DNA from 2 places in the Brevundimonas sp. AC546 genome. Region 2 is predicted to be linked to the other one. Evidence: riboswitches for the same ligand, from Rfam matches in the RefSeq annotation. Region 2 holds a riboswitch; the other holds the start of a gene.

Region 1 (15,075 bases), 400 kb from region 2:
AGGCGACGCCGTCGATGCCCCGGAAACTGCCCACGGTGCGGGTGTCGAACACCGGATCCTCGATCCGCTTGTAGAAGGCGCCCGCCGAGACCACGCCGACGTTGCTGTAGAAGCGCTCGAACAACAGATCCAGGTTGGTGGAGTAGGTCGGCTTCAGGTCCGGGTTGCCGCCCGAGAATTCCAGGTCGGCCTCGCTGAAGGCGCCGCCGGGGGCGATGTCGCCGAAGTCGGGTCGCGCGAAGGTGCGAGTCACGGCGGCGCGCAGGTTTGTGTCCGCGTCCAGATGATAGGTCAGGTGCAGAGACGGCAGGACCGCGAGATAGTCGTTCGACCGATTCTCGGCCGTCAATACGCCATCCACCAGCACCTGGCCGTTCACGGTCGTGTCGGTGTGCTCCAGCCGCAGCCCGCCCAGCACGGTCCAACGCGGGTCGGGACGCCAGGTCGCCATGGCGTAGGCGGCGGACTGTTTCTCGTTCAGCTTGAAGGTCCGGCCCAGGGCGCCGCCATTCTCCAGGGTCGCCGAACCGGCCGCGTCCAGGATCAGGTTCTGGCGGTTGGCCTTGTACCAGGCGGTGATGTCGTCCTCGGACACCACCTGCGAGAACTGGTTGCGGTACTGGGCGCCGATGGCCAACTCGTCCAGAAAGTCCCCGCGACCGGGCTGATCCATCAAAGCGAAGTCGGCCAGGGTCGGAACCGGACCGGCCGCCGGGTTCCAGGTGTAGAACAGATCCTCGAAGGAGGCGTCGCGTTCCTTGTCGCGATATTTGGCGCCGAACTTCAGCTCCAGAGCGGGGCTGATCTCGCGGGTGTAGTTGACCTCGGCGACGACGCGGTCACGCTCGGTGACGGCGATCTTGTAGAGCTCGACATTGGCCAGGCGCGTCTGGGTCGGATCCATTTGGAAACCGGCCGGCAGATGGTTGCTGATGGCGTCGGCCGGATCGGACCCGCCGTCGATGGTGTTGTAGGCCAGGTTACCCGCGCCCCTGTTTTCCAGCCCCTGATAGCCGACGTTGCGCTGGTCGAAACGCACGACGAAATAGGAGTTATCCTGGCCGTCCGGCGTGTCGCCGTAACGGAACTCGTTCTGGTAGGAGCCCAGCTTCCAGTCCAGTTCGCCGCCGGCGAAGGGATGGCGGCCGCCGAACTCGCCGCCGCTCAGCTCGGTGATCAGGGTGTTGAAGATGTGCTGCACCTCGACCCGGTTCGAGGCGAAGTTCAGCCGGTGCTTGTAATGGGTCTCGTCGTCTTCCAACGTCCCGTAAAGGGCGCGCCCAAACACCTGGCCGCCATTGTCGAAGTTGTACTCGGCCGCAGCGTTAAGCCCCAGGGTCTCGCGCGTGCCGGTGTAATCGCGCAGTTCCAGGCGAGTGACGCCGATCCCGTCGCCGCCGCGACGCGGCTCATAGTTGTCGGTGGCCCAGTCGCGGACGTAGCGGGTGCCGCTCAGCAGGAAGCCGAACTTGCCGTCCATCAGACGATCGCCGACCGTCAGGCTGAGCAGGTCGCCGTATTCGCCGGCCTTGTCGGAATAGGTCAGTCCGGCCGTGGCCTGGACGGTCCGTTCGCTGGGCGCCGTGCGCGTGATGAAGTTGACGCTGCCGCCGATCGCGTCGCCCTCCATGTCCGGGGTGACCGCCTTGGACACCTCGACGCGGTCGATCAGGTCGGAGGGGAAGAAGTCGAAGGCCGTGGCGCGGCTGGTCGTCTCCTCCTCGGCGGTCGGCAGACGGCCGCCGTTGATCAGGGTCGAGCTCCATTGCGACGGCAGGCCCCGTACGGCCACGAACCGGCCTTCGCCCTGATCGCGCTCGATGGCGACGCCCGGGGCGCGCTGCACCGCCTCGGCGGCGTTGCGATCCGGCAGGCGGCCGATGCCGTCGGACGAGACGACGTTCAGGATGTTGTCGGCCGACCTCTGGATGTTCAGGGCGCGGCGTTCGCCGCCGATGATGGCGCCGGTGACGACGATGTCGTCGACCTGGGACGGCAGGCCCGTCGCTGCATCGGCTTGTGCCTGGGCCACGGCCGGCGTGGTCGCAGCAGCGGCCGCGAGGACAGTCGAACTGGCCGCCATGAGGAGGAAGGCGCGCTTCATCGGAGGTCTCTCAAAAGATTTAGCCGACGGTGGCGTCTGGCCCGCTCCTCACACCATGTCCCGCGCGGAGGAACCATTTGATTGCCTCAATGTCGATCATAGATTTCGCGAGTTTTCGTTTCGCAAAATCGTCACAGACACAGATCGAATGCTTCAGCGAAACTTTCTGGCGAAATAGAACGCGCTGACAATAGTCAGAACACACCCTATTGCAGACGCCCATACGGCGCTCGCCATGAAGAACGCGAGCCAAGGCATGCTGACGGTCGCGAGGTTACGCGTCAGTGTCAGGACCACGCTGCCAAGATAGCCCGAAGCGTCCGCCAGATATATCAGGAAGCCGGCAGTGCCGACCTGGCGCGTCGCCGCGATCAGCCGGTCGAACAGCATGGCGTTGAACGGGGTGTAGGCCAGATAGAGGCCCGCGCCGGAAGCGATCATCCACGGCAAGGGGGCCAGGAATCCGTGCTGAAACGCCAGGGTGGAGAGGCCGATCAGGGCCATTCCGAATCCGGTGATGGCGTGGATGGCCATCAAGGCCTGGCGGTTGTCCTTGACCAGCATCAGTGCGCCGAGCGCGACCAGGCAGATCGCGGCGATCGGCAATTCGCTGGCGGTGAAAACGCTGGAGACGCCCGCATAGCCCATCTCGATCCAGATTTCGGCGGCGAAGTTGTCGCGAAAATCCCGCAGGGCAGTAAGCATCACATAGGCCAGCACTAGCACCAGGACGCCGAAGCCATATTGTTTCAGGAACGCGCGGCGCTGGGCCGCATACATGGGACGACGGGCGACGCGTTCTGCGATGTCTGCTTCATCCGGCGGCGGCATGCGTGACAGGCCGACGACCGAGGCCGTCAAAAGCGGCATGAACAGCAGACCCGTCGCGGCAGGCATCCACCATTCCGTCACCCCGTGGTCGGTCATCAGCCAGACCGCCACCGACTTGACCACACCCGACGCGACGATGAAGCTGGCGCACAGTATTGCGCCCAGGACCTCGGACGTGCGCCGCCCTTCCAGATAGCTGAACACCAGCCCCCAGATCAGACCCAGCGGCAGGCCGTTCAGGAACAGGGCGAAGATTTTCCAGCCGGGCGGCGCAACGGCGAAGAGGACCAGCGCCAACCACGAAACGCCGATCAGGCCGAGGATCGCCGCGCCGCGTCGCGCGCCGTTCATCTCGGAGATCAGCTTGACCCCGACCAGTTTGGACAGGGCGTAACCCACCACCTGGGCCACCACCAGAGCGACCTTGAAATCGATCACAGCCGACCAGCCGACTACGCCCTCATAGGCGGCGGCGGCGAAGGGCTTTCGGAAGGCGTACATCGAAAGATAGACGCAGAAGGCGGCGACGCCTCCCATCAGCACGACGCCGAGGTCTCGCGACGTGCGAGCGGGGGAAACTTCGGCGGTCATCACTTGCCCTCGCGCTCAGACTGGAACCGGCGCGATGCAGACGCAGTCGGCTTCGCCCGGCTTGAACCCCTCGGCGATACGGTTCTCGATCATGGCCAAGGCCTGCGACAGGTACGCGACGCTCTCGATGACGAGATCGGCGCCCGCCGCCACATGGGCCTGGGCGGCCACGGCGAGGCGAGCGGCTTTGTCCTGTGAGTCCAGCGCCTCATACGCGTCGAGCGAAAGGCCGACGCCGTTGCCCGAGCCCGCCAGCCCGATGGACCAGCAGCCGGCGTTGCGCCCCGCCTCGACGCCGACGGCGGCGTCGTCGACCACGACCGCAGCATCGGTCGGCCAGGCGCCCAGTTCGACCAGGGCCTTCCAGATCATAAGGGGCGCGGGGCGTCCTTCGCGCGTCTCTCCAGCGCAAACGACCGTCGCCGGTTCGTAACCCTGAGCCGCCGCACGCGGCAGGATGCCGGACATCATGGTACGGGTGTAGCCGGTCGTGGAGCCGACGCTGATATCCCTTGCCTTGAGTGCAGCGAGAGCGTCGAGCGCGCCGGGGATCAGTTCGGCCGTCGCTTCGGCTTCGCGTTGCATGGCAGGTTCCAACGCCTCCATCAGCACATCGACATCGGCCTCGGTCCATGCCGCGCCCTTGGCCGTTTTCCAGGCTTCGCCGATCTCGACTTCGGTCAGCATGGCGATCACATGGGCGCGCTTGGCCATGCCCATGTAGCGCCGCACAGAACCGTCATCGACCGGCACGCCCGCGCCGGCGAAGACCGTCTTCAACGCCCGCACAGGGGCGCAGGAGCCGAAGTCCACCATGGTGCCCGCCCAGTCGAAAACGACCGCCTTGATCGCGCTCATCACGCTGCTCCCTTCACTGCAAGATTGGTCGCCGCCGAAACGACGCGTTCGCCAATGGCGAAACCGGTGGACATGCCCGCGCCGCAGGTCACGACCGTCATGTGGACGCCCGGCGCCACCTCTTCGGTGAACCACGGATGCTGGGGCGACCAGGCGTAGACGCCGATCCAGCGTTCCATCGCAGGCGTGTCGTAGCCAGGCATGGACTCGCGCAGCGTCTGCAGGATCAGGTCGTCGACCTCGCGTCTCTGGAAGGGGTCGGGCGAGACGTCGTATTCATGACTGTCGCCGATCACCAGACTGCCGTCGGCGGACTGGACCGCGATCAGATGCACGCCGAGATCCAGCAGGTCTGCGCGCTCCTCGCGCAGGCGTCGCAGCAGGGCGTCGGCCTCGGGCAGGGCCGCATAGCCTTCGTAACGGGCGAGGCTGAGATCGGCCATGATCGGTGTCGCCAGGCGACGGCCGGGCTTCGCCAGGCGCAGCATCTGCAGCTTGCAGCGCTGAACCTCGTGACGCGCGAGGATCTCCGGGAAAAGCCCGTTCAGATCGTCGCCCGTGCAGATGAAAATGGTCTCGGCGGACACCTCGCCCCGACTGGTCGAGAGCCGTCCGCTCTCGCAGCCCAGCACCGTGGTCGAGCCCATGAACTCGACGCCCCAATGGGCCTTCAGCCAGGCGGCCAGGGCCGGCAAGGCCAGACGGGGTTCGACCCGCAGTTCATGCGTGCTGGCCAGGGCCGCCCGGAACGGCGCCAGACCCGTGCAGTCCATTCGCGCGGCCAGGGCCTCGGCCGAAACCAGTTCGCAGCCTTCGGCCATCTCGGTCGCCATGAAGGCCTCGAGCACATCCTCCGCCTCGGGACGGTGAGCCAGGACCGTCAGGCCGGTCTGATCGACCGCGATCCCGGCGGCGGGCGCGACCTCGGCCCAGACATCGCGCGCCCGACGGGCCAGGCCCCACATGTCGCCGCGCGCCTGGCCCGTTACGGTGACGAAGCCGAAGTTGCGGATACTGGCGCCGCGCGCCGCAGGCTCGCGGTCGATGACGACCGCCTTCAATCCGGCACGCGCCGCCGCATAGGCGTGCGCCAGACCAATGATCCCCATGCCGACGACGGCGACATCATAGCGAGGGATCATCGGCGGGCCTTTCAACTGAGAAGCCCCGCCCTCTCACGCCCGCCCGCGCATCGCCATGTGATTGTGGGAATGGTCGCCATAGACGGCCGCCTTGGCCAAACCGTCGCATTTCCTCGCTAAGCGGACCGCAGGGGGACCGTCCGATGGCCGTCAATTTCCAGCAGCTGCGTTCATTTCACGCTGTCGCCAGCGACCGCAGCGTCACGCGCGCGGCCAATCGCCTGGCTATGACCCAGCCGACCCTGTCCAAGCAGATCAAGGACCTGGAGGCCCGCTATCAGGTCCAGCTCTTCACCGGAAGTCGACCGCCCCTGACCCTGACTTCGGCCGGCGAGGCCCTGCTTGAAAAGACCCGTGACCTGTTCCAGACCTCGGCCGACATCGAGGCCCTGCTGGGAGACACGCCGCCCGAGGAAGGCGGACTGCTGAGGATCGGCACCGACTCCCCGCCCTATGCCGCCGATCTGGTCGCGGCCTATGCGAAAGAGGCGCCGAACCTCGACTTCAAGGTTACGATCGGGAACGCCAAGGACACCAACGCCTTGTTGATGAACGCCTCGGTCGACATCGCCATCGTCTGCGAACCGATCGGTCATAACGACTATACCTATCGCCCCTACTACGAGGACCGGCTGGTCGCCATCGCCGCCGTCGATGCGCCCGAGGCGCGCGGCGAAGTCTTCGATCTGGACACCCTGTCGCGCCGCGTCCTGCTGACGCGCGAACCCGGATCGCGCACCCGCATGGCCATGGAGCGTTTGCTGGAGGCGCATGAAGCCCAGCCGTTCCGCGTCATGGAGGTTCACACGCGAGAAATGATCCGCGAGACGGTCGCCCGCGATCTGGGCGTCAGCTTCATGTTCGCCCGCGAATGCCCGCCCGACGCCCGGATCAAGGTGATGGAGCTGGACGTGGAGCCCGCGCTGATCACCGTCTCGGGCTATATCGCCTGCCGCACCGAACGACGCCGCCACCCAGCCATCCGAAGGGCGCTGGACCTCGCGGAAGCATTGCAGAAGGGCTGAGGCGTCTTCCTTGAATGCCGCTTAGGCGCAGAGCGTCCCTCTAGCCCTCTTCCCGGCGTCCGATCACAAACGTCTCCGGCCGGTCCATTTCCAACCGCCACCGCACTGTTGCGGCCGGGGAATAGAGACGTTCCAGCACCATGGCGTGCCAGATTCGATCAAACCCCGTCGGCGGGTCTGATCTCCTTCGCATATTGCAGGCGAAGTGCTTCAGCAAACCGTTCACCAGCCCGTGGCCGCCGCCATGGCTTTTGGGGCACGATGTGGTCGTAAGTCGGATACTCAGGTCGGTCCCGTGGAAGCCCGCGCTTCAGGCCCATGGGCTGCCCGCACCCCGCACAACGACCGCCCTGCGCCCAATGCAATATTTGGCGTTGTCGAACGCGACGCTTCGCTTCTTTGGACATGGCCTATCCTGCCATCCAGGCTTCGATCACACCCGCTCGTAGAAACCTTGGCCGAGAGATCCGCCGAGACTGATGGAATGGAGTTCTGGCCAGAGCTCGGCAGGCTTTCGTCCAAGCCGGGCTGAAACCTCTCTGGTGGTCATGAGCCGACGCCCTAACTGTTCGACTTGCGCCTTGTCATAGCGAACAGGACGCCCCTCTGATGGGAGGCGTGTGAGCAGTTTTCGGCTCACCAACCAACAGACATCCTGCGCCGTACAGTTCAGGTAGTCCTCGACCTCCGTCGGCGTGATCTCCGGACGCACCCACTCTGCGAGATCGCCGAACTCGAATGCATAAGGTTGGCCGGCAGCCGGGCCTCCCATCAACAGATGGCGCGCTGTTATGGGATGTACCTTTAGGTCCGTGATACGCCCTTCGCGGTCGCCTGTGACTCCGCCAGGCAGCGCGCCCTCAAGCACCGCCTTCAACATACGCCCCCATGGCTTCTCTCGCCCGCCGACCCCTCGCATAACCTCTCGGAGAGGCACTGCGTCTTTCGGCGAATCCTCCGACACCCTGGCGGTCACCTGCTGAATGAAGACCTCGGCACTATCGCGAGTAACGTGGATACCGCTGCGAACCAGCCGCGACGCAGCGCTGGGCGACTCGGTCAGCATACCCAAGCCCAAGAGTTGCTCCGTCTCCGCGCGCTTGAGCCCCGTTCCTGAAGTGAATTCGCGCAGAGGCATTTGGGCGGCTAGCTCGACACGGAGACGTTCGACGTGCCGCCGCTGGAGCGAACTTTGAATTCGGTGCTGGCCCCCGAGGGCACTGTCCTCAGGCAGCAAGCCTTCATTGATCAACAATCGCACAAGGCTCCGCTCAACGCGCATAGTGGTGGCCGCCTCTGTGACGCTCAGCCATTCATGCTCGATACGCGGCTCGGTTCGGCCGCGATCAGGGCGCCCATACTGCATAATCCGGATGAGATCGGACCTGACCGCGGGCCGATGCGGAAATCTCATCAACGTCTCCAGGCGCTGCCGGAAGGCGCTGACGATGGGTGGACCGTGTTGTTGCAGGTCCCAGTGAGAACAGGGAAATCCAAAAGAAATCGACAGGCCCGCGCAAGATCAGAAGCTTCCAGGGTCACTCGGCCATGAAGAGTTGGGTCCACCATCACTCTGAGCGGGCGCGCAATGGCGAGCACCAAGTCATAGGCGTCGGTGGTCGTAGGAATCTCCAGTCCCGGAGGCAACGCCGCTATGGCCGTTGTGACCTGATGGTCGGCGCCAAACAAATCCACCAGCCACCTTAACGTAGGCCTGAGAGCCTTCGGAACGATACGCCGCTTGGTCTCTGACAGCCTGGCGCCACAGTTACCGCCTCAAGGACGGTTGCTGAGGTCCAGAATAGCGGCTGGCACGTCGGGCGAGGGCAGCGGCCCACCAACAGCTCCCAGCTGTCGGGGCAGAAGTCGAGATCGCGAACCATCCAAATCGCTTTGTCTGGCGCACCGGGCTCGTGGCTATTAGGGACACGTCGCCTATTGCTGTCGATCTGCGCGGAGGTAAGCCAGACGCCGCCCAATCGACGTCGCCCGCCCTGCTTCGGCTCCACGCCCCACAGCCCTGCCCATTCATTCGGAGGAACTGCGAAAGCTTCGTAGAGTCGATCCGCAGCCTGTCCGACCCTCCCGATGCAGTCGCTGTTCAGATCCACATGCGCACGATGCCTGCTGAAGCGACGTCGCGGAGCGGAGCGGAGCGCACGCGTCCACGACCTAATCCGGGCGCATCAGCGCGCTTCCGCGCACAAGCCACGCGGCTGCAAGCGGCTGATTCTGACTCAGATCGGAAGTTTAAGTGGTCTGCTTTTAGCTGCACTTTGTTTAGCCAAGTTGAAAAGCAATCTTACCGACTAGGCCGGTTCGCTCCACGCCTCGGTTGTACAGTTCGAACTGCGCGCCCTGGGCGTTCGCCAAGGTGTGAACGATCGCGAGGCCGAGGCCGGAGCCGGACGCCTGGGATGAGTTGGCGCGGAAGAAGCGGTCCGTGAGGTGGGGAAGCGTGGCTTCGTCGGCGCCTCGGCCGTGATCCCACACGTATACCGCACCTGTCATTTGCACATGGACGATCACGGGCGGTGCGCCGTGGTGGAAGGCGTTGTCGATCAGGTTGAGGATCTGTTCGGCGATGAGGTCTTCGGCGCCCTGGACGATCACCGGTTCGGCAGGAAGACGGAGACGCAGGGCGCCGTTGGGAAAGACGCGGCGTTCACGGGCGGCCTGACAGGCGCGGCGGGCGGCGCGGCCGAGGTCGCCGGAGGACGATATCCGCGCGCCGTCGGCGCGGGCCGTGGACAGCAGTTGCCCGACGAGGCGCGTCATGCCGCTAACCGCGTCACGAGAATCGGCGATCAGCCGTCGTTCCTGAGGCGTCCAGGGTCGCGAAGAGCCTGCCAGAAGCTCAAGATTGGCGGACACCACCGAAAGCGGCGTACGCAATTGGTGCGAGGCGTCGGCGGCGAACCGCTGGATGCCGGAGGTCGAGGTCTCCAGTCGCGCAAGCAGATGGTTGAAGGCGTTCAGGACCGGCCAGAACTCGCGCGGCGCGAGATCGACATTGGTCGGGGCGAAATCGGCTGAGGGGCTGGGGCGTCGCGTCAGGTCGTCGATCAGACGTTTGAGCGAATTCAGGCCCCACTGCAGGGCAGGCCAGATCAGCAGGGCGGCCAGCACGACAAGAAGGCCGGGGAGGAGCAACATACTGCGGTAAAGCTCGCGCAGGCTGGCGCGGCGGGAGTCCAGGCTCTGGGCGACCGAGACGCGAACGGGGGCATCGCGGCCGGGAATGATCAGGGTCTGCTGCGCCATCCGCACCGCAACGCCTCTGACGGACAGGTCTGCGAAGACCGGCCGGTCGGCCTGCGCCTGTTGTAGGTTGGGCAGTTCGGCATAGCCGGTGACGAGCCGGTCGCCTTCGCGCACGCTGTAGAAGACGGCGTCACGCTCGGGGCCGTCCAGCAGGGCCAGGGCCCAGGGTTCCACGTTCACGGTGATGCGGTCATCCGTGACCGACACGGTTTCGCGGATCGTTTGCAGCGCGCCGGCCAACAGCCGGTCCGCATTGTTCGCCACCACCCGCTGGGCCGTCCAGGCGCCGACCGCCAGGACGACGACGGCGAAGATCGCAAGCGGAACCACCTGTGCGATCAACAGGCGGATGACCAGGCTGTGGGAACGGGCAGGCCGGGCGCGGCTCATGGATCGAGACGATACCCGCGGCCGCGAATATTGGTCACCGCAGGGCCATCCGGCTGAAGCTTGCGTCGCAGCCGGCCGACATGGATTTCCAACGCATTGAGGGACGGCGCCTCGTCCTGCGGAAAGACCTCGGCGGCTAACAAATCGCGGTCCACGACCTGTCCCGGCCGCGAGGCCAAGACGCGCAAGGCCGCCCACTCGCGGGGGCGCAGAGCGAGGTCGCGGTCGTTGACCAGGGCGCGCCCGGTGCGCCAGTCGCAGAAGAGGGTTCCGACCACCACCGCGCCGGCGGCCTGTCCCTGACGTCGGCGCACGATGGCGCGAAGGCGGGCGACCAGTTCCGACGGAGCGAACGGCTTGACCAGATAATCGTCGGCCCCGAGGTCCAGGCCCGCGACGCGGTCGCCGAGGGCGTCGCGCGCCGTCAGCATCAGAACCGGCGTCGACGATCCTCGACGCCTCAGGGTTCTGAGCACTTCGAAACCGTCGATGTCGGGCAGGCCGATGTCCAGGATCGCCGCGTCGAAGACCTCGGCGCTCTCGAGCTGCAAGGCCTGCTCGCCGCTGTCGATACAGCTTGCCTCGAATCCCGCCTCATGAAGACTGACCTCGAGCGAATGCCGCAGCGCCTTGTCATCTTCGACGACGAGTATTCTCATGGCGACAAGACGGGGCGACGGATCATGAGCGACACCATAACCAGAAAGCCGGAGCGGTGAAGACGGATCGACGACATCTGCTGATGGGTCTGGCTGGAGGCGTGGCCGGATTGGGTGCCGGCTGTTCGTCGGAGCCGGAGGGGGCGGGCACGGCGCAGCGTGTGCGCTGGCTGGCGCGTCGCGAAGGGGCGCTGCACATCCTGACCAATACCAGCCTGATGGGACCGGTGCTGGAGGCCTTTCGTCGTCGATGGCCCGGGATCAGCGTGCGTCTCGAAGACATAAACTCCACGCGGATCGCCGAACAGGTTCGTGTGCTCGCGGATACGGGGCGGGACGGGCCGGATCTGGTCTGGAGCACGGCGATGGACGTGCAGGTCAAGCTGATCAACGACGGCTATGCCCAGGCGTACAAGTCCCCGCACCGGGCGGCGATGCCCGACGGGTCGGTGTGGCGCGATCAGGGATATGGGCTGACCGCCGAGCCGATCGTGTTCGCCTATAACAAGGGCCATCTTGCGGGTGATGCCGTGCCGCGCAGTCACGCGGATCTTCTTCGGTTGCTGAGGGTCCGCCCGGAAATCTTCGACGGCCGCGTCACCCTGTATGACGCCGAACGCAGCGGCGTGGCCCTGATGCAGTTGTCGGCGGACGTGCAGATTTATCCCGACGCCTGGCCGTTGATGGAGGCGCTGGGCGCGCAGCGTCCGCGACTGGACACCTCGGGGCAGAGGATGATGGGCCAGATCGCCGATGGGCGGATGGTGTTCGCCTACAATATGAACCGATCCTACGGCGAGTCCTGGGCCGAGCGTGTTCCTCAGATCGGACTGATCACGCCTGACGACTATCATCTGTCCGTTTCCCGTGTGGCCTTCATTCCACGCAACGCCGCTCATCCGAATGCGGCGCGGCTGTTCCTGGACTTCCTGCTGTCGCGCGAAGGACAGCGGGTGATCGGCGCGCTTGGTGTTCGGCCGGTGCGCGACGATGTCGATGCGCCTCTGCGTCCCGCGTCGCCCGGCGTTCGGCCTATCCGTGTGGGTCCGGCCCTGCTCGCCAATCTGGATCAGGCGCGCCGTGCGACCCTGCTGAAGCGCTGGCGCGCCGCGACGCGTCCTGGCGTCAGGGCACCCTCGGATCCTGCCGCGCCCTGAGCGTTCCTGTGGATAAGTCCACAAAGTCCGAAACCCGCCTTTCTGTCACGCTGCCGTCACGGCCGCACGAGCCGCCCTTCGAGCGCGGCCATAAGTGACTGCACTTGATCCCGAAGAGCAACGAAATGCGAACGGAGCGCTTCGAACGGCAATAAAATTGCGGCTTTCACCTATTTGACACCGAGCCTGGGGTCGATCTTACTCAGCTTCAGCAAGGCGGGAGAGATCGGCTCCGGCCGACGCCGAAGGCGCAACCGCCCCGGAAACGCTCAGGCAAACGGACCGTCTTGCTGAAGGAACGCTGGAGAGAAGGACGGGTCCGGGGGATCCGCCCTCGCCGAAGGAGAAACGGGTCGCAAGGCCCCGAAGCTCTCAGGCCTGATGACAGCGGGGGCGAAACGGCGCCGCAGAGCGTCGCTCGCGTCAGACACCCCTGGGGAGGGGCGTCATCTTTATGAGGACCATCGCCTTGTCTCGTCTCAACCGCCATCTGACCACCTGCTGCAGCGCCATCGCCCTTCTTTCGTGCGCCGGGATCGCTCACGCACAGGACGCCCAAACTGCTCAAGAGGCCGCCGCCTCGGTGGACGACATCGTCGTCACCGCGTCCCGGATCGACCGGGCCGGCTTCCAGGCGCCCACGCCCACCATCCATCTGACGGCCGAGGATCTTTCGGTCGGCGCGCGCCAGAACATCGCCGCCGCGCTGAACGACATGCCTCAGTTCAAGGCCAGCAGCTCGCCCCAGACGACCGGCACCAACACCGGCGCGGGCAATGCGCCGGTCGACCTGCGCGGTCTGGGCATCAACCGAACGCTGGTCCTGATCGACGGGCGTCGGGTGTCGAGCGAGAACGACCTCAACAGCATTCCGTCCGTTCTGGTGAAGAGCGTCGACGTCGTCACCGGCGGCGCATCCGCAGCCTGGGGCTCGGGCGCCGTCGCCGGCGTGGTGAACATCGGCATCGACCGCTTCTTCACAGGCGGCAAGCTGGGCGCCGAATACGGCATCTCGTCCTTCGATGATGCAGAACAGCAGCGTTTCGAGGCGGCATGGGGCACGCCGTTCGCCAACGGTCGCGGTCATTTCGTCATCGGCGGCGAATATCTGGACAACGACGGCGTCGTTCCCAAGACCTCGCGTCCGGCGATCGGTCGCTGGGCCCAGGTGTCCGACGGCGCGGGCGGGTTCGTCACCGTTCCCAACGTCGGCTTCTCGAACGCGGCCTACGGCGGTCTGATCATGTCCGGCGTGAATGCCGGACAGGTGTTCAATCCCGACGGCACGTTGCGCCCCTTCAACTACGGCACGGTGGTTGGCACGAATACCGTCGGTGGCGAAGGACCGTCGAACGATGACCTCAGCCCCCTGGTCACGCCCCAGCGTCGTTACGCCGGTCTGGCCAGCGCCACCTACGAGCTTTCCGATAAACTGCGCCTGACCGCCGACGTCCGTCACTCGCGGATGTGGAACAACTACATCTGGTTCGGCGACCACAACCGCGGCAATCTGACGATCAAGAACGACAACGCCTTCCTGTCGACGGCGATCAAGCAGCAGATGGCGGCGGCGGGCCAGACCTCGTTCACCATGGGCCGCTTCAACTCCGACCTGTCCTATTCGACCATCGACTTCGAGCGGGTCACGACCCAGGCGACCATCGCTCTGGATGGCGAGTTCGGCGACAACTGGCGCTGGGGCGCCTATTACAGCCACGGCGAATACGAGAATAATATCGACACGCCCGGCTTCCTGCTGACCACCAACTACGCCCAGGCGGTCGACTCGGTCATCAGCCCCGTCACCAATCAGCCCGTCTGCCGCGTGACCCTGACCAACGCCAACTCCGGCTGCGTGCCGATCAACCTGTTCGGCTTGGGCGCGCCGTCTCAGGAAGCCATCGACTACGTCACCGGCACGCCCCAGCAGCGCACGACCACCAAGCTGGATGTCGCCGGCGTCAGCCTGCGCGGCGAGCCCTTCAGCCTACCTGCGGGGGATGTGTCGATCGCCGTCGGTCTGGAGGCCCGCAAGGAGCAGACCGACCAGCGCGTGGGTGAACTGGACGCGGCCAAGGCCTTCCAGACCTTCAGCTTCTCGGCCATGTCGGGCGAGTTCACCGTCAAGGAAGCCTTCGGTGAAATCCTGGTGCCGATCGTTCGCGACCTGCCGGTCCTGAACAATCTTGAATTCAACGCCGCTGCCCGCATCTCTGACTACGACACCACGGGCTCGATCTGGTCGTGGAAGGTCGGCGCGACCAACGAGTTCTTCCCGGGTTTCCGGGGGCGCATCACCCAGTCGCGCGACATCCGTTCGGCCAACCTGACCGAGCTCTACACCACCACCACGACCGGCTATAACAACATCAACGACCCGCTGAAGGGCCAGACCGTCTACACGCTGAACAACGGCGGGGGTAACCCGAACCTGGCGCCGGAAACGGCGGACACCCTGACGCTGGGACTGACCTATTCGCCCCCGTCGATCCCCGGCCTGAACATGTCGGTCGACTACTACAACATCAAGATCGACGACGTGATCACCACGATCGCACCGCAGGATCTGGTCAGCCGCTGCTTCAACGGGAACACCGCACTGTGCGCCAATGTCGACCGTGACGCCTCGGGCAATCTGATCCGCACCCGGTCCACCTATGTGAACCTGGCCGAGTATCAGACCGATGGCATCGACGCCGAAGTGTCCTATTCGTCGCCGGCGGACCTGTGGGTTCCGGGCGCGACCGGACGGGTGAAGATGCGCCTGGTCGGGACCTGGGTGAACAGCCTGACGACGGACGACGGCATCTCCGAGATCGAATACGTCAAGTCGCAGGGTTACGCCTTCGGCCTGGGCGTGCCGGAACTGCGGGTCAACGCCAGCTTGGGCTGGCAGGGCGAGGTGTTCGGCGCAAACCTGCGCGCTCGCTACATCTCGGAAGGCGTCTACAACAGCACCGTCAAGATCGTGAACAACGACATCGACGCCTTCACTTACGTCGATCTTGGGCTGACGGCCGATCTGGCCCACTACGGCGCCGACGGCGTCGAGCT
Region 2 (15,075 bases):
CACAGTTCGCCGTGCGCGCCCGCCTTGGGCGACAGGGCGACGGCGGGCATGCCGGTCAGGGTCTTCAGCCAGTGGGCCAGCGTGTCCATCAGCTCCAGCGCGCCCTGCACCGTCGAGATCGGTTGCAGCGGGTGGATGTCGGAGAAGCCGGCTAGGCGCGCCATCTTCTCGTTCAGGCGCGGGTTGTGCTTCATCGTGCATGAGCCCAGCGGATAGATGGCCAGGTCGATGGCGTGGTTCTTTTGGCTGAGACGCACATAGTGGCGCATGGTTTCCGGCTCGGACAGGCCGGGCAGGCCGATCGGATCCTTGCGGACCAGGTCGCCCAGGTCGGAACCGTCGGTCTTGGGTTCCGGCAGATCGACGCCGGTCTTGCCCCAGCCTTCGCCCTCGAAGATCAGGGCCTCGTCCTGCAACAGGCCGCGGCCGCCGGTCAGGGTGGCGGGCCTGGAAGTCACGGCGTTCGGGGCGGTCGGGCGGCCGACGGTGTTCATGGTGCTCATGGTCGTTATCCCTTACGCGCCGAGGACTTTGGAGAGCGACTTGGCGAGGATCTGGATGTCGTGATCCAGCGTCGTCTCGGTCGCGGCGACCAGCAGGACATCGTCCATGCCGGCGTCGGGGGCCAGGCGGCTATAGGGCACGCCGGCCAGGATGTGGTGACCGGCCAAGGCGTCCACGACCTCGGCCGCGTTCCTGGGCAGGCGCACCGCGAACTCGTTGAAGAAGCGCGAAGTCAGGATTTCCACGCCGGGGATGGCGGCCAAGGCGTCGCGCGTGGCCACGGCCTTCTCGTGGTTGAGCAGGGCCAGTTTGCGCAGGCCCGTCTCGCCCAGCAGGCTCATGTGGATGGTGAAGGCCAGGGTGCAGAGGCCCGAGTTGGTGCAGATGTTCGACGTGGCCTTGTCGCGACGGATATGCTGCTCGCGCGTGGACAGGGTCAGGACGAAGCCGCGCTCGCCGTCGGCGTCCACGGTCTCGCCGGTCAGGCGGCCCGGCATCTGGCGGATCAGCTTCTCGCGCGTGGCGAACAGGCCGACGTAAGGACCGCCGAAGTTCAGGGCGTTGCCGATCGACTGGCCCTCGGCTGCGACGATGTCGGCGCCCATCTCGCCGGGCGATTTCAGCAGGCCCATCGACACGGCTTCCGTCACCACGACGATCAGCAGGGCGCCGGCGGCGTGGGCGGCCTCGGCGATCCTGGTCACGTCGGTGGCGGTGCCGAAGACGTTGGGGGTCTGGACGACGACGCAGGCCGTGTCGGGACCGATCTGGTCGATCACGGCGGCTTCGGCATCGACAGCGGCGGGCAGGGCCAGGGTCTCGACGCCGACGGCGTGGACCACGGTCTCGGTCGCCTTGACGTAGTGCGGGTGGACGCCGCCCGAGATCACCGCCTTGTTGCGGCGGGTCACGCGGGTCGCCATCAGCACGCCCTCGGCCATGGCGGTCGAGCCGTCATAGAGGGAGGCGTTGGCCACCGGCATGCCGGTCAGGTTGGCGACCTGGGTCTGGAACTCGTACAGATATTGCAGCGTGCCTTGCGCGATTTCCGGCTGATAGGGGGTGTAGCTGGTCAGGAATTCCGAGCGCTGGATCACGTGATCCACCGTCGCCGGGACGTGGTGCTTGTAGGCCCCTGCGCCGCAGAAGAAGGGCACGGCGCCGGCCGAGGCGTTCTTGGCCGCCATGGCCGAGAGGGCGCGTTCGACCTCCAACTCGCCCGCCACGCGCGGCAGGTCCACGGGGCCGTCCAGCCGCGCCGACTGGGGCACGTCCACGAACAGGTCGTCGATCGATTTCGCGCCGATGGCGGCGAGCATCGCCGTGCGGTCGTCGGGCGTCAGGGGGAGGTAGCGCATCAGACGGATTTTCCGAAGAGGAGGTCAGATAATCTTGAGAACAGCGAAGAGGACTGTTGGTGCTTGCGGACGGGCAATACCTTCCGCTGGGCCGCCGGTTCTTGCTGTTCGGCGTTCGGCGAAAGTTCAGCTAGCGCGGCGTACAACTGCTCTGGACCTTTGATGGTATCGGGGCCCAGAATATTCATGTCCGCAACCCGCACTTCGCCATCGCTGGCATGGGTTCGTAGCGCGACGGGATTGAACAGATCGCCGATGATGAAGGCGCTCGTCCGGTCGGCGATACGATAGAGGGCTTCGGCCACGGTATCGGTAAGCACCGGATACTCCGCCAGCATGCCGTCGCTCAGGTCCTCGCCGAACAGGTAAAGGACCGCGCCGTCCGTAAGACGCAGCTCCGCTTCCACGCCCGTCCATTCTGCACCCGCCTCGGCGAGCGCCGCCTGCACCAGCTGGCCTAAACCGGGCTGGGACGGCGTCGTCGTCGAGTTGCGGAAGAAGACGGTGAACACTGGCGCTTACAGGCTGGCGAGGAAGGCGTCGTAGGCGGCCTGGTCCATCAGGGCGTCCAGTTGCGAGGCGTCCGAGACCTTGATCCTGGCGAACCAGCCGTCGGCCTCGGCGGCCGAGTTGACGGTTTCCGGGGCGGTCGACAGGGCGTCGTTGGCCTCGACCACTTCGCCCGAGACGGGGGCGTAGACGTCGGAGGCGGCCTTGACGCTCTCGACCACGGCGAAGCTGTCGCCCTTGGCGACGGTCTTGCCGACCTCAGGCACCTCGACGAACACCACGTCGCCCAAGGCGTCGGCGGCGTGTTTGGAGATGCCGACGGTGGCGATGTCGCCGTCCAGGCTGACCCACTCGTGATCCTTGGTGAACTTCATCTGTCTGTCCTCAATGAAGCCGGCCGGAGCAGGCTGTGTTGTCTCTAACTCGTCATCCTAGGCCTTGTGCCTAAGATCCAGACTCCCGGTGTCGGAAGCCGTGATCCGACGGCGGGCGTCGGTGTTTCTGGACCCTAGGCACAAGGCCTAGGGTGACGGAAGGAGAGGGCGTTACGCCTTCGGCTTCCGGTAATAGCGTTGCGCCACGAAGGGCATGGCGACGACTTCGGCGGCGGCGGTCTTGCCGCGCACGATGACCTTCAGGTCCGCGCCCAGCTCGGAAAAAGCGGGAGGCACGAAGCCCATGGCGATATTCTTGCCCAGGGTTGGGGAGGGGCCGCCCGAGCTGATCTTGCCGATGACGTTTCCATCCATGTCGGCGATCTCGGCGCCTTCGCGGGCCGGGGCGCCTTCCTTGACGATCAGGCCGATGCGGACGCGCGAGGGGCTGTCGGCCAATTCGTGCATGATCCGCTCGGCGCCGTTGAAGTCGGCGCGTTCCTTGCGCGACTTGGACAGGGCGAAGGTCAGGGCGCCTTCGACCGGCGAGGTGGTCGGGTCGATGTCGTGGCCGTGCAGCGGCAGGCCGGCTTCCAGACGCAAGCTGTCGCGGGCGCCCAGGCCGATCGGCTTGACGCGGGCGTCTTCCAGAATGGTGTTCCAGATGCGCTCGGCCTGGTCGGCCGGGACCGAAATCTCATAGCCGTCTTCGCCGGTGTAGCCCGAGCGTGAGACATAGCAGTCGGCGCCGAACAGCATCAGGCGGGCGCATTCCATGAAGCCCATCTCGGCCAGGATCGGCTCGTGCGCGGCCATGACCTCGGCGGCTTCCGGGCCCTGAATGGCGATCAGGGCGCGGTCCAGAACCGTCAGCTTGGCGTCGCCTTCAAGGTTCGCCTCCCAGAAGGCGAAGTCCTCGTCCTTGTTGCCGGCGTTGACGACGACGAACAGCCCGTCATGGTCGGGACGGCCGGCCATCAGGTCGTCGATGATGCCGCCGTCCTTGTTCAGCAGCAGCGAATATTTCTGCTTGCCGGCCTTCAGGATTTCATAGTCGCCGGGCACGAAACGTTCGAACTGGGCGGTGGCGTCCGCGCCGGTGATTTTGCACTGGCCCATGTGCGACACGTCGAACAGGCCGGCGTGTTCGCGGGTCCAGCGGTGCTCGGCCAGAACGCCTTCATACTGGACCGGCATGTCATAGCCGCCGAAACCCACCATGCGGGCCCCCAGCGCGCGGTGCGCGGCGTTCAGAGCGGTCGTCTTCAGGGTCTGGTCGGTCATGGTTCAGGCTTTCACGGTCGCGTGTTGTGGCGGAGCTCCGCCGTCCTCGCGCCCCCGCTGTCCTGAAGCCTGAGAGATTCCGGCGACCAAATCATGTCGCCTTGCTCCGTCGGCGCGCCCATCGAGAGCGACTTTCCAGCGTCCGTATGCTGTCGCGGTCCGTTTGCCTGAGCGTTTCCGGGGCGGTTGCGCCTTCGGCGTCGAGGCCTGTTTCCAGACTCCGAACTCTCCCGCGAGAGCGCTCGACCTAAGGCATCGACTCTGGCCCCAAGTCAAGCGGTCGGGGAACAAGGATGCGTGGGGCGGGTTGTCGTTAAGAACCCTCTTTCGAAACCCAGGAATTCCAAAATGTCGATTATAGACAAGCTGTTCGGCGACAACGACAAGCCGCGTGACACTCCCGCCAAGGCCGACGGCCCGATGCAGATGGTGCTGGACGAACTGGCGTCTCTTGGCGGCAAGCCGATCGAGACCCTGTCGCCGGCCGAAGCGCGCCAGCAGCCGACCCCGACCGACGCCGTCCATTCCCTGCTGCGAAAGGCCGGAAAGGATCCGAAGGCCGACGACCTGGGCGTCAAGATCACCGACATCTCCATTCCCGGCGCCGGCGGCCCAATCCAGGCCCGTATCTACAAGCCGCATGACCATTCCGAGAACAAGCTGCACCCGGTCGTGGTCTATTTCCACGGCGGCGGCTTCGTGATCGCCGATCTGGACGTCTATGACGGCGGCCCGCGCGGCGTGTCCAAAATGGCCGACGTGATCGTGGTCTCGGTCCATTATCGCCAGGCGCCGGAGCATCAGTTCCCCGCCGCCCACGACGACGCCCTGGCCGCCTATCGCTGGGTGCTGGACAACGCCCAGAGCTTCAACGGCGACCCGCAGAAGGTGGCGGTCATGGGCGAGAGCGCCGGCGGCAACCTGGCCATCGGCGTGTCGATGATGGCGCGCGACGCCGGTCTGCCGGCGCCCAAGCATCAGGTACTGGTCTATCCGGTCGCGGGGGTGGACATGGACAATGAGTCCTATGTCGAGAACGCCGACGCCAAGCCGCTGAACAAGCCGATGATGCAGTGGTTCGTGAAGCACATCTTCGCCAATGAAGCCGACGCTCAGGATTCTCGCATCAACATCGTCGAGAAGGCGAACCTGGCCGGCCTGCCGTCCTCGACCGTCATCTGCGCCGAGATCGATCCGCTGCGCACCGAGGGCGAACTGCTGGCCGAGAAGCTGGAACAGGCGGGCGTCGATGTGCGCCACAAGACATTCCACGGCTCGACGCACGAGTTCTTCGGCATGGCGATGGTGCTGCCGGATGCGATGGCGGCCCAGACCTTCGCCGCGCATGAACTGAAGCGGGCGTTCGGAACGGCGATCCTGCCGATCTGATGAAATGAGTCCTTCTCCCGTTGGGAGAAGGTAGCCCGCAGGGCCGGATGAGGGGCGGGTCGTGGGCCAGTTCGCACCGCCCGACCCTCACCCTTTCGCCTTACGGATCGCCTGCGGCTCTCCGAGGCTCAAGCCCTCTCCCACCGGGAGAGGGTTTCTGTCTTGCCGTTGCGCGTCCCGCCCTCCAAGAACGGGCAAAGCCTAGAACCGGATCGACAGCATGACCCGCACAAGCCTCGACGCCCATATCGCCGACCTGGATGCGCCGGAGGGTCTGAAGACGGTCCTGACCGTCGTCGCCGCCACCTGCGCCGACATCAGCGACGTGGTCGCCGGCGGCGCTCTCGCCGGGGCGCTGGGCGCCTCAGGGCAGATCAACGTTCAGGACGAGGAGCAGAAGAAGCTCGATGTCATGACCAACGACATGCTCACCGACGCCCTGCTGGCCAGCCCCGTCGTCGCCGGCGTCGCGTCGGAAGAGATGGACGAGGTCCAGCCGGCCACCAATCCTGGGGGCGAATATCTGGTGCTGTTCGACCCGCTGGACGGCTCGTCCAACATCGACATCAACGCCCCCGTCGGCACCATCGTCTCGGTGTTGAAGTCCGCGACCGCGACCCCGGCCGAGGCCGACTTCCTCCAGCCGGGCCGCAATCAGGTCGCCGCCGTCTATGCCGTATACGGCCCGCAGACCATGCTGGTGCTGACGACCGGCACAGGCGTGAAGGGGTTCACCCTGTCGAACGAGGGCGACTGGATCCTGACCCACGACGACATCGCCATTTCGCCGGACACCAGGGAGTTCGCCATCAACATGTCGAACCTGCGCCACTGGTCCGAGCCGGTGCAGACCTATGTCGGCGACCTGCTGAAGGGCGAGGACGGTCCGCGCGGCAAAAACTTCAACATGCGCTGGGTCGCCGCCATGGTCGCGGACGTGCACCGTATTCTGATGCGTGGCGGGGTCTTCCTCTATCCGTGGGACAAACGCGAGCCGAACAAACCGGGCAAGCTGCGTCTGATGTATGAGGGCAATCCGATGGCCTTTCTGGTCGAACAGGCCGGGGGCAAGGCGACGACGGACGGCGTGCAGCCGATCCTGGATGTGCAGCCCGAGCATCTGCACCAGCGCATCCCGGTCGCGCTCGGCTCGGCCAACGAGATCGACGCCTACGCGGGCGTGTGATGCAGATCGCGGCGACAGACGCCTTTCTGGTCATCGACCCGCAGAACGATTTCTGCGAGGGCGGTTCTCTGGCGGTCGAGGGCGGAGCGAGGATCATGCCGCTGATCAATCGGCTGGCGGAACGGTTCGACCGGGTGATCGTGACGCAGGATTGGCACACGCCGGACCAGATTTCGTTCGCCTCCAACCACCCCGGCGCGGCGCCCTTCACCGAGATCGAGGTCGCCTATGGCCGCCAGATGCTGTGGCCGGATCATTGCATTCAGGGCGCGCTCGGCGCCGATTTCCAGCCCGACGTTGCCCCTACGGTTCGCAAGGCCCTGGCCGTGATCCGCAAAGGTTATAATCCGGCGGTAGACAGCTATTCCGGCTTCTTCGAGAACGATCAAAAGACGCCGACGGGCCTGGTCGGCCTGTTGCGCGAACTGGGCGTGAGCCGTGTCTTCCTGGCAGGGCTGGCCTTCGACTACTGCGTCCGCTTCACCGCTGAGGACGCGGTGCGTGAAGGCTTCGACGCCGTGGTGATCGCCGACGCCAGTCGCGCCATCGCCCCGCAGACCGAGGCGGCGGCACGGGACAGTTTTCGGGCGCTGGGGGTGGTGGAGATCGAGGCCGGTGAACTGCTGGGCTGACTCCTTCTTTCGTCATCCTCCGGCAAGCCGCGCCTTCGCGGCGCAGAGCGGGGGACCCAGCGGCGCCGAAGGCGAAATCCATCCACCGCACGGCCGTAGGACATTAGGCTCGTGACAGGTTCGCGCTCGCGCGCGCCGCTGGGTCCCCCGGTCTCGCTACGCTCGCCGGAGGATGACGAAAGGGGTCAGTTCGCCTTCGCGTACGCCTCCACCTCCGCGATCCGCGCCGCCTTCTCCGCATCGCCCAGGAACGATCCTTCGAAGCTGTTGCGCGCCAGCAGCGTCACCTGCTCGCGCGTCAGGCCGACCGCCGCCGCCAGTCGGCTGTAGTTGTCGTTCACGTAGCCGCCGAAATAGGACGGGTCGTCCGAGTTCAGGGTGACGTGGAGGCCCCGGCGCAGCATCTCGGGCACCGGGTGGTCCTTCAGGTCGTCAACGACGCACAGCTTCAGGTTCGACAGCGGGCAGACGGTCAGGGTCATCTGCTCGCGCGCCAGCCGCTCGACCAAGGCCTCGTCCTCCATCGAGCGATTGCCGTGGTCCATACGGTCGATGTTCAGCAGGTCCAGCGCCTCATGCACATAAGCGGGCGGACCCTCCTCGCCGGCGTGTGCGCACAGTTTCAGGCCCAGGTCGCGGGCTGCGGCGAAGACGCGCTGGAATTTGGACGGCGGATGACCGACCTCCGACGAATCCAGTCCCACGCCGATGAAATGATGCAGATAGGGCTTGGCCGCCTCCAGGGTCGCGAAGGCCTCGTCTTCGGTCAGGTGACGCAGGAAGCTGAGGATCAGACCGGAGGACACGCCCAGTTCGGCCTTGGCCCGGTCCATGCCCGCGATCAGCCCCTCGACCACCACGCCGAACGGCACGCCCCGGTCGGTATGGGTCTGGGGGTCGAAGAAGATCTCGGCGTGACGCACATTGTCGGCGGCGGCGCGCTGGAAATAGGCGAAGGCCAGATCCTCGAAATCCCGGCGCGTCAGCAGCACGGCGGCGCCCGCGTAATAGATGTCGAGGAAGTCCTGCAGGTTCGAGAAATCATAGGCCGCCCGAACGGCCTCGACGCTGTCATAGGGGATGGCGACGCCGTTGCGCTGCGCCAGTTCGAACATCAGTTCGGGTTCGAGGCTGCCCTCGATGTGCAGGTGCAGTTCGGCCTTGGGCAGGCCGGCGATATAGGTGTCGAGCGACATGGGCGATCTCCGGGAGGACATCGCCCAGTCTAACCTACATCCGCTCCGGGTTGTCGATCCCCAGCAGGTTCAGGGCGATTTCCAGTTGGCTCAATGCGGCCGCCGACAGGGCCAGCCGCGAGCGTTTGGTCGCCTCGTCCGGCGCGACCAACACCGGGCAGGCGGCGTAGAATTTCGAGAAGGACTGCGCCACGCGATAGGCGTGCTCGGCCACCAGGTGCGGCATCCGCTTGTCGTAGGCGTCGGACACGGCGGTGTTGAAGGCGTCCAGCGTCAGGGCCAGGTCGCGCTCGGCCGGTTCGGCGATGACGATGGCGCCGGGCGTCAGTCCCTGTTCGGCGCCCTTGCGCAGCAGCGATTTGATCCGGACCGACTGGTACAGCAGATACGGCCCGGTCTTGCCCTCGAAGCTCATGAACCGGTCGAGGTCGAAGACGTAGCTGGTGGTGCGCGCGTTCGACAGGTCCGCGAACTTCAGGGCGGCGATGGCCACCTTGTGGGCGATGGCCTCGAACTCGGCAGGGGTCAGGTCATCGCCCAGCTTGGCCTCGTGCAGACGCTCGCGCGCCTTGTCCGTCGCCTGGTCGATCAGGTCGCGCAGCTTCAGAACACCGCCCGCGCGGGTCTTGAAGGGCTTGCCGTCCTGACCGTTCATGGTGCCGAAGCCGAGATGCTCCAGCGCGCCCTGTTCGGCATAGCCGGCTAAATAGGCGGCGCGGAACACCTGTTCGAAATGTTCGGCCTGCCGCTCGTCGACGACATACAGGGCCAGGTCGGGCGACAGAGCCTTCTTGCGGTCCAGGATCGTGGCCAGGTCGGTGGTGCCGTACATGGCCGAACCTTCCGAGCTGATCACCAGCAGGGGCGGGGGCGAGGGGGCCTCGACCACCGAACCGTCGGCCAGCTTCTTCTTGCGGGTCTCGCCGGGCCTGGCGACGTGGACCACCTGGGCGCCGTCGTCCTCGACCAGCAGGCCGGTCGCCTTCAGGTGCGCCAGCATTTCGGGCATCTGCGGATCGGCGTCGCTCTCGCCGTTCCACAGGTCGAAATCGACCGACAGGTCGCCGTATTCACGCTTCAGCGCCTCGCGGCTGACCGCCACGAAATGCGACCACAGGGCGCGATAGCCGGGACGACCGTTCTGCAGCTCGGCCGTCGCCTTGCGGGCGCGGTCGCGGAAGGCCGGGTCTTCCTTGGCCTTGCCGGCGGCCAGCGGATACAGCCGGTCCAGGTCGGCCAGGGTCACGGGACTGTCGGCCGGGAAGGGGCCGTCGCCCTCGGCCATGAAACCTTCGGCCAGGCCTTCGTCGCCGCAGGCGACGATCAGCAGCCCCATCTGGAAGCCCCAGTCGCCGAAATGGGCGTCGCCGGTGACGTGATCGCCGCGGAAACGGAACAGCCGTTTCAGGCTCTCGCCGATGATGGCGCTGCGCAGGTGACCGACGTGCATCGGCTTGGCCACGTTCGGACCGCCGAAATCGATCACCACCTTGCGCGGATCGGCGACGACAGCGGTGCCCGCGTGCTCGGCGTCGGCCGCGACCTCGGCGGCGCGTTCGGACAGAAGCGCGTCAGAGAGCTTCAGATTGATGAAACCCGGTCCCGCCACCTCGACCGAGGTGAAGCGCGGATCGGCTGTCAGGCGGTCCGCGATCTTTGTCGCCAGTTCGCGCGGATTGGCTTTCAGCGCCTTGGCGGCGGCCAGGGCCCCGTTCGACTGGAAGTCGGCCAAATCAGGACGGTCGGACGGCGTGACGCGGGCCAGGGCCGCATCCACGCCTTCGGCGGCGAAGGCGGCGGCGACCGCTTCGCTGAGGACGGTCTTCAGATCAGCCATTTATTCGCTCGGTGCGGCGGCAGGGGCAGGCGCGGCCGGCGTCGCGCCGGCGTTGACGCGGAAGCGGCTGCCCGAGCGGTTGAACTCTGCCATTTCCGGCGTTACGTCGAAACCGACCAGGATCTCGAAGTTGCCGCCGCTGGTGTCCACGCCGGCGCGCGGGATGACGATGGTGCGTTCCTCGGTGACCGAGGCGGTGCGCTGGCCTTCGAAGTTCACCGGCAGGTCGAAATATTCCTTGGACAGGATGGCGTTGTTCCGCTCCGTCACGGCGATCCAGTAGCGATAGGTGCGCTGGTCGCTGGTCGCCTGAGGCCCGCGGCCCAGTTGGAACAGCATGCCGATGTCGACGCGAATCGGATCGGCCTCGCGATATTCGCAGTCCGAGGTGATGCCTTCGATCTCGCCGGTGTAGCCGACGTTGGAAATGGCGGCGCGACCGCCCTCCAGCTCGACGTAGCGGGCGGCGTCGTAGAGGATTTTCACATAGGGGCAGGGGCCGGCATTGGCGCGGCGACGCAAGGGGGCGATGCGCGGCGCGCGGCTGGGAGCTGCCTCTTCGCCCGAGGCCTGCTGGCCTTGTCCCCCACGGTCGCGGGGCGAGGTCTGGGCCTCGGCGGCGACCGGCAGGGCGGAGGCCGCAATCGAGAGGGCGGCCAGGGCGGTGAACACGCGACGCATCAGCTTATTTTTCCGACAGCGAGAGAGGGCGCACGATGATCGGCGGCCGATCATCAACGCTCGCCGCTGATAGCGGCTAAAGCGAGGCGCGGCAAACGCTTGCTGGCCGCTTAACGCTCCATGACCAGACAGGTCGAGGTGGCGGTGGCGTACAGCTTGCCATCTGTCCCACGCAGATCGGCCTCGGCGAAGGCGGCGCGGCGGCCGGCCTGGACGATCCGCCCCTCGGCGCGAACGGGCGTGCCTGCTGTCAGCGCCTTGTGAAAGACGGTCTTCAGCTCAAGCGTCGTATAGGTCTGACCTGGCCGCAGCGTCGAATGGACGACGCAGCCGCAGGCCGAATCCAGCACGGTGGCGATCCAGCCGCCGTGGACACTGCCCAGCGGATTGTAGACGGCGGCGGTGGGGATGGCCTCGAAGACCACGCGGCCTTCCTCGACCTCGGTCAGTTCGAAGCCGACGGTGCGCGCGATCGGCGCGATGAAACCGCCGGTCAGGCCGAGGCGAAGCTGCTCGACCCCGGACAGGGCGGCGATATCGAGGGTGTCGGTCATGCAAACGGCTCCGGTCAGGTCCGTTTACAATAAAGACGGACGCTGCCGTGGCAAGCGTCCGCTGTTTCGTCTTACAGGCCGGGCAGCTTGAAACCGCCGCTGCGGCGCGGCTGGATCGTGATGGCCTGCTGGCCGCCGGTCAGGGCTTGTAGACGCGCGGCCTCGGTCGTGGCGTCGATGGTCTTCTGGCCCTCGGCGGTCTGACGCGTGGTGGGGGCTTGGGTCGAGGCGTCGTCCTTGCGCCAGAACATCAGGCGGTTGGCGAAGCTCTCGTCCTTGTGCGCCAGATCGCCGAACTCGTCGTCGATGACATAGCGGGCCAGGGGATCGGCCTGTTCGCCGCCGGCCTGGGCCACCAGGACCTGCTCGCCCGGCGTGCGGGTGACGGCCTGGCGCTGACCCAGAAGGATCTGACGCGCGGCGCTTTCGGGAGCCAGTTCCTGCGGGCGCGGCTGGCCCGGCGCCGGCGGGCGCAGGCCGTACTCGGGCGGAATGCTGAGCGGGGCGGTGGAGACGGTGACGAACTCGTCTGGCACGACCTTGGTCAGGCCGATGCCTTGTTTCAGGCCGCCGCAGGCCGAGACGGCGAGGGCGGAGGAGGCGACGAGGGTCAGGACGGCGACACTGCGGATACGCATGGTTTCAGGCTCTGGTCGGCTGATGCAAGAAGCGCCGAAGGGGCGCAGTCGGCATAGTGAAGACGGGGTGATTACGACTTTTCGGGGGCTACGCCAACCTCGGAGCCTGATCGGCCGAGGCGGCGATCCCGCCGAGGCCGTGAATCAGGCTCGAAAAATGGAAAGCCCCTTCAGGCTTTCGCGGGCTTGTCGGAGATCAGGCTGTCCAGAATCAGCAGGACCACGCCGATGGTGATGGCGCTGTCGGCGACGTTGAACACCCAGGGGAAGACGCCCGTGCCCGAGAAGTCGATGAAGTCGACCACATAGCCGAAGCGGATCCGGTCGATCACATTGCCCAGCGCCCCGCCCATGACGAAACCGATGGCCGTGATCAGCAGGCGGCGGTTCGACTGGGTCGCCCACCAGGCCAGGCCTGCCGAGACGACGATGGAGAAGATCGCCAGGCCCCAGCGCGCCTCGCCGCCGCCGAACAGGCCGAAACTGACGCCGGTGTTCTCGACCCAGCTGAAGTTCAGGATGGGCGGCAGGACCGGGACGCGACCGATCTCGTGCAACATCAGGCCGTCGATGATCCAGGCCTTCGTCAGCTGGTCCAGCACGATGATGAGCAGCGCAAAGGCGTAGGCGGTCAGGGCGAGGCGAGAGATCTTCATGCGGCGGCGGTTAGCAGGAAGCGGCGCAGGGACGAAGCGGAAAACGGCGCGCTTCAGAACAGACTGCCCTGACCGGCCGCGGGCGGCTTTGGCTTGACGATCGGACGCGGCGACGCCGGGCGGGGTTCGCCGCCGTCGATGGTTGCGGGTTGAGACCCGTCGCCGAACACCAGCCGGACGGCCTGACCCGCCTCCAGCGCCCTGGCCGAAGTGATCCAGCCGCCGTCCGAATCCTCGACGCGGGCGAAGCCGGGCTTGGGTCGGCCGGGATCCAGCGTCGTCAGCGCCCGCGACAGGGCGGCCAGACGGTCGGCGTCCCGCTCCAGCCGACGCGGCATGACGCCGTCCAGCCGCACGCCGACCGCCGCAAGTCGGGCCTCGCGCTGATCCAGCCGCCGGTGCAGCGGTTCGGGTGACAGGCGGGCGGAGACCTGCAGCAGCCGCCGCTCGCCTCGCGCCACGCCGGCCTGAAGGGCCGCGCCCAGCCGGTCGCCGGCGCCCCGCAGCCGGTCCTGGCCCCGCTCGATCCGCGTTCGCAGCAGTGCCGGGCTCAGCTTGCCGCCCGTCACCGCCAGATGTCGTTCATGCAGGGCGACGTTGCGTTGCAGCCCCGACCCCAGACGGCTCGACACGTGATCCAGCCGCTGTTGCGCCAGGGCCAGCAGATCCTCCGGCCGCGCCGGAAGGCCGCGCGCCACGGCCCGCAGCCGCGTGCGTCGATCCTCGATCAGCCGACCACCGGCCTGGACCATGCGCCGGTCCATATCGGCGACGGCATATCTGAGGTCCGCCAGAACCGGCGTCGCCATCTCGGCTGCCCCGGTCGGGGTCGGCGCCCGCCGATCCGACACGAAGTCGATCAGGGTCGTATCTGTCTCGTGACCCACGGCCGAGATGATGGGGATGCGCGCCGCCGCCACCGTGCGCGCCAGGCCTTCGTCGTTGAAGCACCACAGGTCCTCGACCGACCCGCCGCCGCGCGCGACGATCAGCAGGTCCGGGCGTGGGATCGGCCCGTCCGGCGTCATCGCATCGAAGCCGCGAATGGCGTTTGAGACCTGACCGCAGGCCGATTCGCCCTGGACCACGACAGGCCAGACGATGACGCGGCACGGCCAGCGTTCGGCGATCCGGTGCAGCACGTCGCGGATCACCGCGCCCGTGGGGCTGGTGATCACGCCGATTACGGCGGGGAAGGCGGGCAGGGTCTTCTTGCGGCCCGGCTCGAACAGACCTTCCTCGCGCAGGCGAAGTTTCAGCCGCTCCAACTGGGCTAGGAGGGCGCCAGCCCCCGCCGCCTCCATGCTCTCGATCACGATCTGATACGACGACCGCGCCGGGTAGGAGGTGATCTTGCCGGTGACGATGACCTCCAGCCCGGCCTCGGGCTGGACGCCCAGGCCGCGCGCTGATCCCTTCCACACCACGCCGTCGATGGCGGACTTGTCGTCCTTCAGCGTCAAATAGATGTGGCCCGAGGCGTGGCGGTTGACCTTGGAGATCTCGCCCCTCAGCCGCACATGGCCGAACCGCTCCTCCAGCGTGCGCTTCAACGCAAAGGACAGCTCCGAGATCGACAGGGGCGGATTGTTGTCGCGCGGGGCAGGGGCCTCGGCCGGACCTTCGAACACATAGGAGTTGTCGCTCATCGAAGCATCTTAGCCTGCGTCGATCCGCGCGGGAACGCCGCGCGCGCCGCGCCGTTCGACTTTCATGGCCGCCGACCCACCAGACACCGACCCGTCCGACCAGGACCCGCATGAGCGCGACCTGTCGCGACGTGCGGCTGAGGGCGGGGCCATGAGCCCGTGGCTGATCGTCGGCTGCATCATTCTGCTGGGACTGGGCGTCTATGTCGTCTCGGCCCTGCTCTAGATCGTCAGGAAGTCCATGAACCGTCTCATTCCGCTCGCCGCCGTCCTCTGCCTAACCGGCTCCGTCGTCGCCTGTTCGGATCGCGACGACGATGTCGTCCAGGCGCCCGCGCCCGGCGCTGCGCCCGTCGCCCTGCCGGACCAACAGGCCGATGCGGCGGCATCGAACGCCGCCCTGGCCTTCAACATGACCCGCGAACAGCTCGAGGACGCGGACCTGTATTCGCGCGCCGATGTCAATCTGGGCGATGTCGAAACCCTGGTGCTGGACGCCTCAGGCGCCCTGACCCATCTGGTGGTCGAGCTGGAGGGACCGGGCGACATGAAGGTGCTGGTCCCCGTTGGCGACGTGGGGCCGATCGACCGCAACGGCGACAGGGATCTGGTCACCGACCTGACGCC

The links. A riboswitch is a leader RNA that binds a small molecule or an ion and turns the genes downstream of it on or off. The one in region 2 is predicted to bind glycine.
Region 1: linked by a shared signal. The riboswitch ahead of ACZZZD_RS12715 (TonB-dependent receptor domain-containing protein) and the one ahead of gcvT (glycine cleavage system aminomethyltransferase GcvT) in region 2 are both predicted to bind glycine.

The regions. Positions count from the first base shown of each region.
Region 1 covers NZ_OZ409849.1:2,570,855-2,585,929, forward strand. The annotation lists gene ACZZZD_RS12675 (TonB-dependent receptor) at 1-2,104, opposite strand, end outside; gene ACZZZD_RS12680 (DUF5690 family protein) at 2,258-3,526, opposite strand; gene phnX (phosphonoacetaldehyde hydrolase) at 3,542-4,384, opposite strand; gene ACZZZD_RS12690 (TIGR03364 family FAD-dependent oxidoreductase) at 4,384-5,526, opposite strand; gene ACZZZD_RS12695 (LysR substrate-binding domain-containing protein) at 5,670-6,551, shown strand; gene ACZZZD_RS12700 (sensor histidine kinase) at 8,832-10,205, opposite strand; gene ACZZZD_RS12705 (response regulator transcription factor) at 10,202-10,864, opposite strand; gene ACZZZD_RS12710 (ABC transporter substrate-binding protein) at 10,948-12,021, shown strand; glycine riboswitch at 12,229-12,316, shown strand; gene ACZZZD_RS12715 (TonB-dependent receptor domain-containing protein) at 12,491-15,075, shown strand, end outside.
Region 2 covers NZ_OZ409849.1:2,967,667-2,982,741, forward strand. The annotation lists gene gcvPB (aminomethyl-transferring glycine dehydrogenase subunit GcvPB) at 1-503, opposite strand, end outside; gene gcvPA (aminomethyl-transferring glycine dehydrogenase subunit GcvPA) at 516-1,862, opposite strand; gene ACZZZD_RS14710 (hypothetical protein) at 1,862-2,374, opposite strand; gene gcvH (glycine cleavage system protein GcvH) at 2,381-2,746, opposite strand; gene gcvT (glycine cleavage system aminomethyltransferase GcvT) at 2,918-4,030, opposite strand; glycine riboswitch at 4,086-4,171, opposite strand; glycine riboswitch at 4,176-4,273, opposite strand; gene ACZZZD_RS14725 (alpha/beta hydrolase) at 4,379-5,419, shown strand; gene ACZZZD_RS14730 (class 1 fructose-bisphosphatase) at 5,640-6,605, shown strand; gene ACZZZD_RS14735 (nicotinamidase) at 6,605-7,237, shown strand; gene ACZZZD_RS14740 (adenosine deaminase) at 7,423-8,454, opposite strand; gene argS (arginine--tRNA ligase) at 8,468-10,270, opposite strand; gene ACZZZD_RS14750 (Tat pathway signal sequence domain protein) at 10,271-10,951, opposite strand; gene ACZZZD_RS14755 (PaaI family thioesterase) at 11,062-11,505, opposite strand; gene ACZZZD_RS14760 (DUF3035 domain-containing protein) at 11,577-12,143, opposite strand; gene lspA (signal peptidase II) at 12,314-12,799, opposite strand; gene xseA (exodeoxyribonuclease VII large subunit) at 12,853-14,448, opposite strand; gene ACZZZD_RS14775 (hypothetical protein) at 14,513-14,674, shown strand; gene ACZZZD_RS14780 (hypothetical protein) at 14,690-15,075, shown strand, end outside.